Regions from separate parts of the Aquibium microcysteis genome, predicted to be linked through region 1. Evidence: predicted binding sites of a transcription regulator. Region 1 holds the regulator's gene; the other holds the start of a gene.

Region 1 (7,803 bases):
GGCCGCCTGTCCTGCCTCGCCGCCGTTCTGGCTGGAGCCGGCATAGACGTTGTTGCCATCGAAGGTCGCGTTGCCGGTGATGGTGAGACTGCCGCCCGACTGCACGAAGATCGCGCCGCCATAGGCCGAGCCGCCGCCGCCGCCCGTGCCGTTGGGGGTTCCGTCGGCGGTGGAGCCCACGCCGCCGCCGAAACCGGCCGCGCCGCCGGAACCGCCGGAACCTTCATTCGGGCCGTGATTGGCAGCCCCGCCATCATCGCCGTCGTCGCCGCCATTGCCGCCGATGCCGCCACCAGCGCCGAATCCACCGGAACCGCCGCTGCCGCCGCTGCCGCCGCTGCCTCCGGCTGCGGCGGAAATGGCGACGGCATTGCCACCGTCACCGCCATCGCCGCCGGCACCGCCGCCATAGCCGAAGCTGCCGCCGCCGCCCGCGCCGCCGCTTGCGCCGCTGCCGCCGGCACCCGAAACGCCCGTCCCATAGGCGGTCACTTCGATGGCGAGCAGGAAGGCTCCCTCGGCAGCGGCCTTCGTCACCGCTGCGGCGGCGTCGCCCGTCTTGTCCGTGGTCAGCGCCGTGAATGCAGCCGCCGCCGCCGTCAGCTGCGCCGTCAGTGCGGCGTCGAGCGGCTGCGCGGAAGCGGTGGCCGCGGCCGTGAACGCGGCGGCCAGCGCCGTAAGCTGCGTCACCTCGACGGATTCGGAGCCGGACGTATAGATGGCGTAGACCTGATCGGCCAGCGCCTTCACCGTCTGCACGGTCGACGCGGCGCCCGAAGCACCATCGCCGCCCTTGCCGCCGGCGCCTCCGACACCATCGCTCCCGTCGCCGCCGTTGAAGCCGTTCTGGCCACCGACGCCGTTGCCGTTGCCGGCGAAATAGGAGGACTCCGTCGGTCCATCCCGGCCGTCGGCACCCGTCGAACCCGCGGTCCCGGTCCCCCGCCCGTTCAGCCCGCCGCCCGTCGCGCCCACGCCGCCATCGCCGCCGATCGCGGTGTTGCCGATGAAATCGACCGAATCGATGGTCACGGTGGCGCCGCTGCCGACGAAGATGCCGCCGCCCATGCCCGCGCCGCCGCCGCTGCCGTCGCTGCCCTGCGCCGTCTGGCCGGTGATCGTGGTGCTGGTGACGGTGTTGGTGCCGGCGAGGAATTCCGTTGCCCCCGCATGTCCGGCATAGCCGGCGACGACAAGCGTCATCGCCATCATCGAGGTGGTGGCGAGCGCCCGCTGGCGGAAGCGTCGCCTGGTCGTCGAAGGGCCTGTCGTCGAAGAAACCTGGGCGCCGCTGATCGGATTCCGGCGGTTTTCGGTGGAACGGTTCATGGACCGGAAGTCTCCTGGCAACTCTACTTTCCGGCGTTCGGAATCATCACGGCCGGCGAATCTCGCACATCGCTACCACTCGCTCCTTACGGAAAATTAACGTTAATTACATCGGCGTGACCGCCGCGACGGGCGGGCGTCAGCCGTCGATGCCGAAAGGGATCGTCAGCTCGTAGCCCCAGTTGCGGATGGCGCGGATGCCGCGCTCCCCGGCGCCGGCTTCCTTGATCTTCTGGTTGATCCGGAAGATCGTCACGTTGATCGTGTTCCGGCTGGCGATGCTTTCGTCGCCGCCGAGCACCGCACCGATCTGCCAGGCTTCGAACCGGCGCTCCGGGGCGCGCGCCAGAGCCACGAGCACCGCGAGTTCGGACGCGGTCAGGGGAAGACTGCGCTCGGGACCGTGCAGCTGCCGGGTGTTGAGGTCGACGCGGAAGTCGGGAACGGATGCCGCGGGCGCCGCGACCCGGCGGCGCAGCGCGCCCACGACCGCGGTCAGTTCGTCCGCGGCGACCGGCGTGGTGAGATAGATGTCCGCCCCCATCTCGTAGCCGTCGCGCCGGTCCGACGGTCTGTCGCGTTCGGACAGGAGGATGATGCCGATGCGCGGCTGCAGTCGGCGCATGCGCGCGGTCAGGCTCAAGCCGCTCTCGCCGGGCAGATTCACGTCGACGAGCAGCATGTCCGGGTTGATCGGGCGGGTTGCCTCGATGAAATCCTCGGCACAGCCGAAGGCGCTGACGCGATAGCCGACGTCGGAGAGGGAGCGCGTGAAGGCGCGGCGCAGGCCGTCATCGCTCTGGATCACGACGATGTTCATCGACGGCCCGGCCTCTCCCGCAGCCGATCGGCCTCTCCGGAAAGCGCGTGCCGCGGGTCGCGGTCCGGCGGAACGGCCGGAAGCCAGAACTCGAGACGAATTCGTCCCTGGGCCACCGTGCAGCCGACCCGGCCGGCGAGCATCTCGGTGACGCCCTGAACGATGTAGAGACCGAGGCCGGAACCGGGCACCCCGCGCGAGCCGGGCGCGCGGTAGAACTTGTCGAACACGCGCGCGGGGTCGGGTGCCATGTCGGGCAGCAACGCGTTCTCGATGGTGACGACCGCTCCGTCGGCGCCACCGCGCGCGAGCCTTCGGCATGCGAGGACGATCCGCGAACCCGCCGGCGCATGTTTGATGGCATTCTCGACGAGGTTCGACAGGACCATGTCGACCATCTGCCGGTCGCTTGCGACCAGGACCGGCTCCCGTGCCTGCATTTCCAGCGGATTGACCGGCGAGTGGCTTGCCACGACCCCGCGCAGCGCTTCGGCGAGGTCGAAGCGTGTCGCCCCCCCTTTGGGATCGGCCTCCTCCGGCTGACTGCTGCGCCGCACGATGGCGTCGATCTCGCACAGTGCCGCGCGGATGTCGCGGTATCGCTCCGGACCGAGGCGGGCGGGATCGATCGAGAGCTGGATGGCGGCGAGCGGATTGCGGATCTCGTGCACCAGCATGGCGGCGAAGCGGTCCTGGACGTCGCGCTGCCGCCGCGCGGCGTCCAGCGCCTGGGTCACCAGGTCCAGCCGCGCACGGTTCTCGGCGGCGCGTGCATCTCTCTCCCGCGCCCGGCGCTGGATCAGGAAGAACATCTGCGCCCCGTACATCAGGACGAGGATGTAGGGATAATGGTAGGTCCACTCGCCGAGATTGCCGATCCCCAGCAGCGGGACCACCGTCACGGCGAATGCGACGGCCTGAACCCCGTAGAGCGTGCGCAGCAGCGGTGACCGGACCCCGTCCCTCCATGGCCAGACCGCCATCGCGAAATAGAACGCGGAACTGGCGAAGAGGAGCATGGAATTCAACCGAAGCGCGAATTGCGCATGCCCCGCCATCAGAATCGCAATCAGGACGGCCGAGCAGCCCAACATCATCCAGCTGACGGTGGAGACGAGCGTTGCGGGGGCGTAGAGCAGGAAGACCTGGCGATGCAGCATCACTCCGAGGGCAGGCGCCAGACAGACCAGGGCGCTGGTCAGACCGCTCACCCGGCCGGCCGGTGCTTCGGGCATCAGGGCGGCGATATAGCCCATCACCGCCAGCATCGAGACGATGTAGCAGAGTTGCGAAGCGATGAAGAGGACGGTGATCGGCGCCGGCCGGCGCACGAAATCGCCGATCGACCAGAACAGGATGCACGCCGCGATGGCCAGGAAGAGGACGAGCAGGGCGTCCGAGGCCAGTTCGGCCTGGCGTACGTCGCGCCAGTCGATCGCCTCCACCCCGAAGAGCGATGAACTGGTCGTCTCCAGCCGCAGGAAGTAGACGGTGTCGGGCGCGGCCGGACGGATCTCGAAGGTCAGGGCCACCGTGGCGGCCTCGCGCTGCCGGAAAGGCAGAAGATCGCCGGTTTCCCGTCGCTGCCAGCCCGCTCCGGAGGAATCCGGCTCGAACAGCGTGACCCTGTCGAGAAAGGTCGGCCTGATGTAGAGGACGAGCGGCCGGCCATCGGCCTGCGGTCGCACGCGCAGGCGGAACCAGTGAGCCGACGGCGTGAAGCCTTCCGAGAAGAGCTTCTTCACCGGCGCGAACTGCATCCCGACCACATCCTCGACGCCCAGCCGCGCCGACGGGTCCTCGAGCACCGCTCGCTCGACGACGTGGTCGGACCCCGGATGCAGCGAGACGAGCGAGGCGGCACCCAGGATGGTGATGACGATCCCGATGACCGCGAGCAATGGCAGCAGCAACTCGCTTCCATAGTCGGCGACACGCGAGCGAATGCTCGCCGTCTTCAGATGAGATGCGACCGGCTCGGCAGCCCGCCTCGGTGAGAATTCCATGAGCCCCGACAGACGCCCCTCTCGTAAGAGCCGGGCGACACCGGAATTCCCCTGCGACTTCCACGCCACGCCCCGCCTGCCAACCTATGCAACGCACGCGGAGAATTTACCAGCGGTTGACCGACCTTCGTCCCCAGCCGTCGGCGCTTCCATCCCCGGCGCCGCGGCTCGCCCATCGCGCCGGTCAGGCGGGCGTGGCAGCGGGAAGCGGCGCTGGCCGGTTTCTGCGCATGCGCGGTGACCGGATCCGAACAAAGCGATTGCGGAACAAGACTGGAACAGATAGGTTTGTTCCGGTTTTGTTTTTCGCACGATTCCTTCCGGGGGTGGACCCATGCTGACCCGCAAGCAACACGAACTGCTGCTCTATATCCACGAGCGTCTGAAGGAGACGGGCATACCGCCGTCCTTCGACGAGATGAAGGAGGCGCTCGATCTCGCCTCCAAGTCGGGCATCCACCGCCTGATCACGGCGCTGGAGGAACGCGGTTTCATCCGGCGGCTGCCCAACCGCGCCCGCGCGCTGGAAGTGCTGCGGCTGCCCGATTCGATTGCGCCCGGCCTCGGCGCGCCGCGGAAGTTCTCGCCCAGCGTCGTGGAGGGCGGACTAGGCAGGAAGCCGGAAGCGAGTCCCGCGCGCACGGCCAGCAACGACGACAACGCGAACGGTGTTTCGATCCCGGTGATGGGCCGCATCGCCGCCGGCGTTCCGATCGACGCCATCCAGCACCAGACCCATTCGGTCGTGGTGCCGCCGGACATGCTGGCGGGCGGCGACCACTACGCGCTGGAGGTGAAGGGCGATTCGATGATCGAGGCCGGCATCCTCGACGGCGATACGGTCATCATCCGCAATACTTCCAGTGCCACGCCCGGGGACATCGTGGTGGCGCTCGTCGACGGCGAAGAGGCGACGCTGAAGCGCTTCCGCCGCAAGGGCGCGTCGATTGCGCTCGAAGCGGCCAACCCCGCCTACGAGACGCGGATCTTCGGACCCGACCGCGTCAGCGTCCAGGGCAAACTGGTCGGCCTCATCCGGCGTTACTGAGCCGGCGCGTCCGGGCTCCTGCCGGCCGGAGCACCTGCGCTGCTTTCGTCCGGCTTCCGCCTTTCGGGCTCATAGGGCGGCATGCCGCGCGCCTCGCGCGAAAAGCTCCGGTGCGCATGCCAGGGTCTGAAGGGTTCGCGTATGGCGCGGCGGAGCGCGACGTTTGCTCCCCTCCCCTCGCCGGCCGCCGTGAATCGTCCTTCCGCACTGCCGCGGCGGGCGAGATCGCGCCTCGTGAGCACGGTCGTGGAACTGCCGGCGGGACAGGGGGCAGCGACCGTCGCATCCTCGATCACCATGAGGGCGGCGGTACCGCAATGCCCTGATGCCGACACCCCCTCGCTCACCCAGACGACCAACGCGCCGCTGGCATGGCGGGCAGCACAGGCTCCGCCGGTGCAGGTGAACGGCGTGTCGGGCTCCGGCGGCGAGAACGGCTGCGGCACGCCGGATGCCTGCTCGGCTCCGCCCGAAGTCATCACCGGCCGGACGACTGCGCCGGCCATGGCCGCATCCATCCATATCCCGGTGACGAAGTCGCTCGGTCGCGGCCGACTGACGGAGAGGTCGCCGTTGCCCATGCGCATGGCGACCAGGCGGCCGTCGTCCGATACGAACAGATCCGGCAGGTCGCGGCCCGCGATGATGGCGAGGCCGGCGACGAGCAGCGGCAGGGCGAGCAGGCGCAGCCATGTGGTCAGCACGGTCGCCAGCACGAGGGCCACCGTCAGCGTCAGCACTGCTGCCGCCGGGATGGCGCCGACGGCGTCGATCGGCGTCAGCTCCGCCAGCCGGCGCGCGACCGCCAGCATCACGCCGATGCCCCAGCCCATCAGGTCGAGCGCCGGCCCGTCGAGCCCGAACGGCATCAGCACGCCGGCGAGCACCGCCGACGGCATGACGACGAGCGACACCACGGGCATGGCGAGCAGGTTCGCCACGAGACCGAGCGGCGAGGCCCGGTGGAAGTGCCACACGCCGTAGAGCGCCGTCGCCGTCCCGGCGATCAGCGAGGTCGCCGCGATGCCGCCGGCATAGGCGAGGCCCTTCCCGAGCAGGGCCCGCGGCAGCGCGCGGTCGTGGTTCCGCCCGCCGCCCGGCGGGTGGCGAAGGCGCCGCTCCGACCAGGCGGCATAGGCGGCGATCAGGGCTCCCGTCGCGGCGAAGGACATCTGGAAACTCGGTCCCACCACCTCGTGCGGGGCGACGGCGACGACGATCAGCGCCGAGATCGCCAGGTTGCGCATCGTCAGCGCGGCGCGATCGAACAGCAGCGCCACCAGCATCACCGCGATCATGATGAAGGATCGCTGCGCCGCCACCGCCGCGCCGCAGATCACGAGATAGTAGGACGCGGCCAGGAGCGCGGCGACGGCGGCGTATTTCTTGACGGGCCGGCGCGATGCGAAACCGGGTGCCAGCGCGAAGAGGAAACGCAGCGTCAGCATCACCGTGCCCGCCACCAGGGCCATGTGCAGGCCGGAGATCGACAGCACATGCGCGAGACCGGTCTTGCGCAGGTCCTCGTTGACCTCTTCGGGAATGCCGGCGCGCGTCCCGGCGATCAGGGCCGCGGCGATGGCGCCTTCCGCCCCACCGACACGCTCGACGATGCGCGCCGAAATCGCCTCGCGCATGCGGCCGACGCGGGCGAGCAGCTCCTGCCGCCACCCCGCCGCCGCCGGGAGGTCCGTCTCCACCGGGTTGGTCAGGAAGAAGCCGGTCGCGCCGATCCCGTCCATGTAGCTTTCGAAGGCGAAGTCGTAGCCATGCGGACGCGCGGGGCCCGACGGGGGAAACAGCCGGGCATAGCCGGAAACGCCGTCTCCGGGCACGAGCGTCGCGGGGATCGCGCGGGCCGAGAGCCGGACGCGGCGAGGCGCATGGCGCAATGTCGGCCGCGCCGTGGCCGACACGTCGATCGTCAGCCGCACCCGCCCGCTCGCCTGCCGCTCGATGGCGGCGACGCGTCCGGTCACCATGGTGGGGATCTCGGCGCCCAGCATCGGCGTGCTCGCGCGCCAGGTCTCGGCCTTGCCGGCCAGCGCACCCAGCGCCACCATCAGCGCCGCGGTCGCGGCCAGCCTTGCCATGCCGCCCTCCGCCGCCGCGAGGCGCAGCGCGATCGCAGCCCCCACCAGCGACCCGAGGAGAGGAAAGCCGGGCTCGAACGGGAGCGTCCAGTAGAGCGCAGCCCCTGCGGCGAGGAGAACCGGCAGGGACAGGAACCCCGCGCCGCGATCGCGCTCCACGGCGACGGCGTCGCGGGCGGCGCGCCGGATCCGTCCCGCCATGCCCGATGATGCCGGCAGCGCGAAGCCGGCGCGTGATGCTCGCCCGATCCCATCCGCGCGGTCGGGCAGAGACGCCCCCGCCGGGGCGGGCAGCATGCGCCGCTCGTCGGCGTCCGGCTCACCCGTCGCCATCGCCATCGTCCCCGCCCGGAGCTTCCAAGCCGACGCCCTTCCCCGAAACGCTTGCGCCCGAATGAGCCTATGCTACATGAACGCGACCCAAAACACCCGCGCGACATGCAGACCCTGCGCACGCGCCAGTCCCCTGGATCCGCCATGACCGCACCCGTCGTCACGCGCTTCGCG
Region 2 (7,803 bases), 2.0 Mb from region 1:
CGCCAGGAGGCGGCGATCGTCTTCGACCGCTTCGACGAGGAGCAGGCCTTCCTCCTGGGTGCGCGCCTGCGCGAGCATGCGGTGCGGGACGGGCTGCCGATCGTGATCGACGTCCGCACCTGGGACCGTGCGCTGTTCTTCGCCGCACTCCCGGGCTCGACCGACGCCAATGCCGACTGGGTGCGGCGCAAGGTCAACACGGTGCGGCGGATGGGCCGGAGCAGCTACCGCGCCGCGCTGGAGCAGAACACCCCGGACGGACTGTTCCCGCCGCGCCACGGGCTCGATCCGAAAGACTTCGTGCTGGCCGGCGGCGGCTTTCCGATCCGGCTGGCCGGTGCCGGCATCGTCGGCTGCGTGACGATCTCCGGCCTGCCGCAGCGCCAGGACCATGCGGTCGTCGTGGAAGCCCTGTGCACGCATCTCGGGCTCGACCACGCCGCGCTGGCTCTGCCCGCGGAGTGACGCAATACCCGGCCGCGCCGCGCCCCGTCCGCGGCCGATCCGCAGGAGTACCGTCCATGCCGAAGCTCGCCGCCAATCTTTCGACCATGTTCACCGAGGTACCGTTCCTCGATCGCTTCGGCCATGCGGCGCGGGCGGGGTTTTCCGCCATCGAGTTCCAGTTTCCCTATGCTTTCGACCCCGACGCCATCGGTGCCGAACTGAAGCGCAACGGGCTGGAGACAGCGCTGTTCAACCTGCCGCCCGGCGACCTCGCCGGAGGCGAGCGCGGCCTTGCGAGCATTCCGGAGGCGCGCGACCGGTTCCGCGACAGCCTCGATCCGGCGCTCCGATACGCGATCGCCACCGGGTGCCGACGGCTCCACTGCATGGCAGGCGTGCTGTCCGGTCCGGCCACCATGGCCGAGCGGGAGACCGTCTTCGTGGAGAACCTGCGCCGGGCCGCGGACCTGTTCTGGCCGCACGGCATCCGCCTTCTGATCGAGCCGCTCAACCCGTTCGACACGCCGAACTACTTCCTCTCGTCGGTAGAGCAGGCGGCCGCGATCGTGGAGGCAGTGGGTTCGCCGGGGGTCGCAATCCAGTACGACTTCTACCATCAGAGCCGGACGCGCGGCGAATTGATCGCCACCTTCGACCGATTCCGGAGCCTGATCGGCCACGTCCAGATCGCCGGCAATCCGGGCCGCCACGAACCGGACAGCGGCGAGGTCGACTACCGCTTCGTGCTCCGGGCGCTGGACGCCCGCGGCTATGACGGCTTCGTCGGCTGCGAGTATTCTCCGGCCGGCGATACGATCGAAGGGCTCGGCTGGGCACAGCCGTGGCTGGGCGGCGGTGCGGCATGAGCGACATCGAGCCGAGACGTCTCTTCACCGGCCTCTACGAGGCGGCCGTGGCGGCCGCCGATCCGGCGCGGGTGATCGGCCGCTTCCTGCCCGCGCGCCCGAAGGGTCGGACGATCGTGATCGGGGCCGGCAAGGGCTCCGCGCAGATGGCGAGGGCCTTCGAGGATGCCTGGGACGGGCCGCTCGAGGGGCTGGTCGTCACGCGCTACGGCTACGGTGCGCCGTGCCGGCGGATCGGCGTGATCGAGGCCGCGCATCCGGTGCCGGATGCGGCGGGCCTCGCGGGCGCGCAGCGGCTGTTGCAGGCGGTGTCCGGGCTGACGGCGGACGATCTGGTCGTCGCGCTGATCTCGGGAGGCGGCTCGGCGCTGCTGCCGGCTCCGGCGGGACGGCTCACGCTCGACGACGAAATCGCCGTCAACCGCGCTCTGCTCGCCTCCGGCGCGCCGATCTCGGCGATGAACGCGATCCGCAAGCACGTCTCGGCGATCAAGGGCGGGCGGCTGGCCGCGGCCGCGCGTCCGGCACGCGTGGTGACGCTGGTCGTCTCCGACATTCCCGGCGACGTCGCCGCGCTCGTCTCCTCCGGGCCGACGGTGCCGGACGGCTCGACGCGGGCCGACGCGCTGCGGCTGGTGGAGGCCTGGCGCATGGACCTTCCGCCTGCGGTGATGGCGCATCTCGCTTCATCGGAGGCCGACGCGCCGCTGCCCGACGATCCGCGCTTTGCCGGCAACGAGGTACACGTGATCGCTTCGGCGGCCGTTTCTCTCGACGCGGCGGCGGCAGCCGCCCGCGCGCAGGGGCTGCAGGCGGTGATCCTGTCGGACGCGATCGAGGGCGAGGCGCGCGGGGTGGCGGGCGTGCATGCTGCCATCGCGCGCGAGGTGGCGGCGAGGGACCGGCCGTTTCGAAGACCCGTCGTCATCCTGTCGGGCGGCGAGACGACGGTGACGCTGCGCGGGGCGGGCAAAGGCGGGCGCAACACGGAGTTCCTGCTGGCGCTGGCGCTCGGCATCGACGGGGTGGACGGCATCTCGGCCTTCGCCGCCGATACCGACGGGATCGACGGATCGCAGGACAATGCGGGCGCCTTCTGCGACGGGACGAGTGCCGCGCGGCTGAGGGCCGCCGGCCGCGACCCGCGCGGGCTGCTCGCCGCCAACGACGCCTGGAGCGCGTTCGATGCGCTCGGCGACCTGTTCGTGCCCGGGCCGAGCGGGACCAACGTCAACGATCTGCGGGCGATGCTGGTGCGATAGGCTGTCGCGCGGGGGCGGATCGCGCTATCATCGCACCATGCAACGTGATGAGGTCCTGGACATCCTCAGACGGCACCAGTCCGACCTGCAGAGTCGGGGCGTGCGCCATGTCGCGCTGTTCGGGTCGACTGCGCGCGGGGACAGGCACGCCGGCAGTGACATCGACATCGTCATCGAACTCGACGCGGACACAGGTCTCGGGGTCTACGACTATGTCGACCTCAAGGCCTTCATCGCCGGCCTGTTCGAGGGGGCTGTCGACGTGGTCAACCGCGAAGGGCTGAAGCCGCATGTCCGGGCGGCCGCACTGAGCAATGCGATCTATGCGTTCTAGGCGCTGCGCGCCCTTTCGGACATCTCGTACAACATCCGCCTCGCTCGGAGCTTCACCGCCGGAATGGAATTCTCCACCTTCTGCGCCGACGAAAAGACCCTCTACGCAGTCATCCGATGCCTCGAGATCGTCTCGGAAGCATCGCGGCGCCTTCCGCCGGAGCTGAAAGCCCGTCATCCAGCCGTACCATGGGCGCAGATCGCGGGCGCCGGGAACGTGTTCCGGCACGACTACGAAGACGTCCTTCCGCGCATCGTGTGGAATACGGTCAATCACCAGCTGTCGGACATCAAGGCTGCGGTCGACACTTAACTAGGGCCGCTCAAGCCGACATGATAGCCTTCACTGCCTTCATGTCCGCCAGGAATCGCGCGTGCTCGGCGTCGCGGTCGGCGGGATCGGGGATGCGAAGGAGGTAGGAGGGGTGGACGGTGAGGAAGACGCGCAGGCCGTCTTCGCGGATGACGACCTGGCCGCGCAGCTTCGTGATCGCGACCGGCTTCCCGAGGAGGGACTGGGCGGCGGTGGCGCCAAGCGCGACAGCCAGGTCGGGACGGACCAGCGCCAGTTCGTGGTCGAGCCACCAGCGGCAGGCCTTTACCTCGCCCAAGTTGGGCTTGGCATGGATGCGGCGCTTGCCGCGCGGCTCGAACTTGAAATGCTTGACGGCATTGGTGACGTAGACCAGGTCGCGGTCGACACCGGCCTCGACGAGGATCCCGTCGAGGAGCCGTCCGGCCGGGCCGACGAAGGGCTTGCCGGCGATGTCCTCCTGATCGCCGGGCTGCTCGCCGACGAAGACCACGCGTGCCTTGTCCGGGCCGTCGCCGAAGACGGTCTGGGTGGCCTCGCGCCAGAGGTCGCAGCGGCGGCAGGCTGCTGCGGCGCGCGACAGGTCGGGCAGGGTGCGGGCGTCGGCGCCGTCCTCGGGCTCGGCCTCCCCGGCGGGCGGGGCCGGCCAGTGGCGCGCCTTGATCTTCGCGTGGTGCGGGGCGGGTTCGCTCGGCTGCTTCTCGACCATCTCCCTGGCCTTCTCCTCGGCGCCGCGGATCATCTGCGGAATGAGGGATGCCTCCGGGAGGTTCCGCCAGTATTTCTTCGGCATCTCCGCCTGCATCGCCTTCACCTTCAGCCGCGCCGGGTTGAAGATCGAGGAAAAGTAGGTGCGCCAGAGGGACTCGGCGTCGTCCTCGGACGGCGCGTCGGCCTTCGTCGCGCCGGGGCCGATCACGAGCCGCGTCCCGTCCCAGTCGGCCGAGGCGAGCGGCGTCAGGATCGTCCAGCGCATGGCGGTGAAACGGCGCACGAAGAAGGGCGCGTTGACCTCGACGATGAAGTGATCGGGCTCGAACCAGGCAACGTGTCGGGCCTCCGGACCGTTGCCGATGGCCCGGAAGCGCACGAAGGCGCGCATCTTGTGGATGTCGCGGCGGACCGACTTCGCCATCGCCTCCAGGCGGCGGACGTCGCTGTCGGAGGCGATCTTCATGAGGTGCGGCTCCTCGCGCAGTCGGAAGAGCACCCGGTAGAGCAGGGCGAAGCGCTCCGGGTCGCGGTGGCAGACGACGGTCCCGGCTAGCTCGACGAAGGCACGCGGGACGGTGAAGGTGGCACCCTCCGGAGCGGGCGGTGTCTCCGAAGCGGGGTGGGCCCGCTCCTCGAAGAGATCGGAGGACGCGCTGCCCGCGATCGTCCAGCCCACCTGGTCGGGGGGAACGCCCCGCATGGCCAGCGCGCGGGCGGCGATACGCCAGCCGTCGAAGTCAACCGGGCCGGAGAGCTTGACCGTCATGCGCGGCAGGCTGCGGGCGACGGCGGCCATGGTCAGAACAGTTCCATCTGCACCGGCGCCGGGGTCAGCCGGCTGCGCAGGCCGGCGCTGTCGGTCAGTCCGCCGGGCGACCAGCCTTCCGCGACGATGAACGGTCGGACCTTGGCGATCGACTGACAGAGGCGCCCGACGTCCTCCAGCCGCAGCCGCCGGTGGCGCCGGGTGTCGAGAATGCGCCCGACGGCGCGGGTACCGAGGCCCGGCACGCGCAGCAGGGCCTCGCGGTCGGCACGGTTGACGTCGACCGGGAAGGTCGCGCGGTTGCGGAGCGCCCAGGCGAGCTTGGGATCGACGGCGAGGTCGAGCATCCCGTCAGGCCGGCCGGCGAGAATCTCCTCCTGTTCGAAGCCGTAGAAGCGCATCAGCCAGTCGGCCTGGTAGAGCCGGTGCTCGCGCATCAGCGGCGGGTTCTTGAGGGGGAGGGCCGCCGAGGAATCCGGGATCGGGCTGAAGGCGGAATAGTAGACGCGGCGCAGGCGGTAGCTGGAATAGAGCCGTGCGCTCGATTTCAGGATCGTCGCGTCGGGCGAGGCATCCGCCCCGATGATCATCTGCGTCGACTGGCCGCCGGGCGCGAAGCGCTGGCGCTTCTTCGAGCGCATCGTGGGTTCGGACGTTTCCTCGATCTTCGAGCGCAGTTTCGCCATGGAGATCCGGATCGTCTCCGGCTTCTTCTCCGGCGCCAGCCGGTTCACCCCCTCGTCGGTGGGCATTTCCACGTTGATCGACAGGCGGTCGGCAAGGCGGCCGGCCTTCTCCAGAAGCTCCGGAGCACATTCCGGGATCGTCTTCAGGTGGATGTAGCCGCCGAAACGGTGCTCCTCGCGCAGGCGCCGGGCGATCTCGACCATCTCGCCCATGGTCTCGTCGGGCGAGCGGATCACGCCGGACGAGAGGAACAGGCCCTCGATGTAGTTCCGCTTGTAGAAGTCGAGCGTCAGCTGCACCACCTCGTCGATCGTGAAGCGGGCGCGGCGGACGTTGGAGGACGACCGGTTGATGCAGTAGCTGCAGTCGTAGATGCAGAAGTTGGTGAGCAGGATCTTGAGCAGCGAGATGCAGCGGCCGTCGGGCGCATAGGAATGGCAGATGCCGGAGCCCTCCGTCGAGCCGATGCCGCCGCTCTTCAGCGAATTGCGCTTCGCCGCGCCCGAGGAGGCGCAGGAGGCGTCGTACTTGGCGGCATCGGAAAGAATGGAGAGCTTCTGGCGGAGGGTGAGGGCTGTCATTCGTTCATGATACGTTCCCGATCCTGCCGGCGCCATTCACTTTGATATGAGGAGGTGGCTGCCCGTCCTTTCCATCGGGTCGGGGATGGGCGTCCCGCGTCGCGCCGTCTCTGTGGGGGCGGTGGGGGGAACGACCTCGGGCTCAGACCTCGTGCAGGTAGAGATGATAGTCCAGTTCGCTCACCGTGCGGGCGACGCGGAGGTACTCCGCCTGCTTGATGGCGGTGAAGGTGCGGTGGAGGTCAGCGCCGAGCGCCTGCTTCAGGAACGCGGATCCCTTCGCCGCCTCGATGGCCGAGCGCCAGTCGGCGGGCATGGCGACGCGGGTGCCGTCGGCGGCGGCGTAGCCGTTGCCGGTGGTCTCGGGGCCGGGGTCGATCGCCTCGTCGAGGCCCCTGGCGATGCCAGCGAGCACGGTGGCCGCCACGAGGTAGGGGTTGGCGTCCACGCCCGAGGGCCGGTGCTCGATGCGGCGGTTCTTTGTGTCGCCGGCCGGAACGCGCAGCGCCACCGAGCGGTTGTTGACGCCCCAGCTGGGCGCCACGGGCGCGTAGGACTGGGCGACGAAGCGGCGCCAGGAATTGGCATGCGGGGCGAAGACCAGCATGGATTCGCCCATCGTGGCCGCCAGCCCGCCGAGCGCGTGCAGCAGGCGGGGCTCCCAGCGGCCCTCCTCGGCCTCGGCGAAGACGTTGCGGCCCGCCTCGTCCTGCAGCGAGACGTGGAGATGCATGCCCGAGCCGGCATAGGCTTCGATCGGCTTGGCCATGAAGCAGGCGGTGACGCCGTGGCGGCGCGCCTGCGCGCGGACGAGGCGCTTCAGCATGATCAGGTCGTCTGCGGCCCTCAGGATGTCGCGGCGGTAGTTGAGGGTCAGTTCGTATTGTCCCGGCGCATATTCGGAGATCACCGTCTCGGCCGGGATCGCCTGCCCCCGTGCGGCGGCGTAGATGTCGGAGAACAGCGGTTCCATGCCGTGCAGGTGGTCGACCGAATAGACTTCCGTCTTGCCCGAGCGGCGGCCGTCGACCACCGCGCGGGCCGGCTGGACGCGGCCGTCGGCATCGCGCTCGCCGGCAAGCAGGAAGAACTCCAGTTCGAAAGCGCCGGCCGGATGAAGTCCGCGTGCGGCGAAAGCTTCGACCTGCCGCGCCAGCGCATGACGCGGGTCCGACGTCATCGGCGCACCATCGAGGCCGTACATCGACATCAGCACCTGGGCGCGGCGCGGGCTGGTGCCGTGGAGAGGAACCAGCGTGCCGGGGATCGGCCAGGCGCGCAGGTCGCCGTCGCCGGAATCCCAGATGAGACCCGTCTCGTGGACGTCCTCGCCCGTGATGTCGAGGCCGAGGATCGAGATCGGCAGGTGCCGGCCGCCCTTGTAGAACCCTTCGAGTTCGTGCCTCCGGATGATCTTGCCGCGGCCGACACCGTTGACGTCGACCAGCACGATGTCGATCGCCTCGACGTCCGGATGGGCTTCCAGGAAGGCGCGGGCTTCGTCTGGGGTGGAGCCGGAGGGGGATGTCATGGATGGGGGCTCGCGGGTCTTGCGGTTCGTGGTGCGTCGCGCTCTGCGGCGCCCCCCTCTGCCCTGCCGGGCATCTCCCCCACAAGGGGGGAGATCGGATATCGCGACGGCCTTCGCCAATCGCTGAGATCGAAGGAGACGCGCCGTCGCAAAAACTGCCGATCTCCCCCCGTGTGGGGGAGATGGCCGGCAGGCCAGAGGGGGGCGCGACGGAGCATGGGCATCTCAATGTCCCACCAGTTCCGCGCAGACAGCGCCGAAGGCCCCGACCAGCCGGTCGACCTGCCGTGCCGTGGTGGCGGG

Evidence for each region. The regulator LexA, encoded in region 1, represses DNA repair genes until DNA is damaged. The targets are predictions, from matches to a motif close to TGTTCNNNNTGTGTTCNG.
Region 2: the regulator LexA is predicted to act here: its motif matches at 5,971-5,988, upstream of IAI54_RS16855 (putative DNA modification/repair radical SAM protein).

Annotation. Positions count from the first base shown of each region.
Region 1 covers NZ_CP061080.1:1,645,201-1,653,003, forward strand. Annotated here, with positions in the region: gene IAI54_RS29120 (beta strand repeat-containing protein) at 1-1,329, opposite strand, end outside; gene IAI54_RS07515 (response regulator transcription factor) at 1,469-2,149, opposite strand; gene IAI54_RS07520 (sensor histidine kinase) at 2,146-4,062, opposite strand; gene lexA (transcriptional repressor LexA) at 4,490-5,203, shown strand; gene IAI54_RS07530 (ComEC/Rec2 family competence protein) at 5,197-7,629, opposite strand; gene gltX (glutamate--tRNA ligase) at 7,774-7,803, shown strand, end outside.
Region 2 covers NZ_CP061080.1:3,625,547-3,633,349, reverse strand. Annotated here, with positions in the region: gene IAI54_RS16885 (heme-degrading domain-containing protein) at 1-465, shown strand, start outside; gene otnI (2-oxo-tetronate isomerase) at 522-1,313, shown strand; gene IAI54_RS16875 (glycerate kinase type-2 family protein) at 1,310-2,575, shown strand; gene IAI54_RS16870 (nucleotidyltransferase family protein) at 2,613-2,909, shown strand; gene IAI54_RS16865 (HepT-like ribonuclease domain-containing protein) at 2,973-3,221, shown strand; gene IAI54_RS16860 (UdgX family uracil-DNA binding protein) at 3,232-4,731, opposite strand; gene IAI54_RS16855 (putative DNA modification/repair radical SAM protein) at 4,734-5,969, opposite strand; gene IAI54_RS16850 (glutamine synthetase family protein) at 6,112-7,500, opposite strand; gene IAI54_RS16845 (aspartate aminotransferase family protein) at 7,726-7,803, opposite strand, start outside.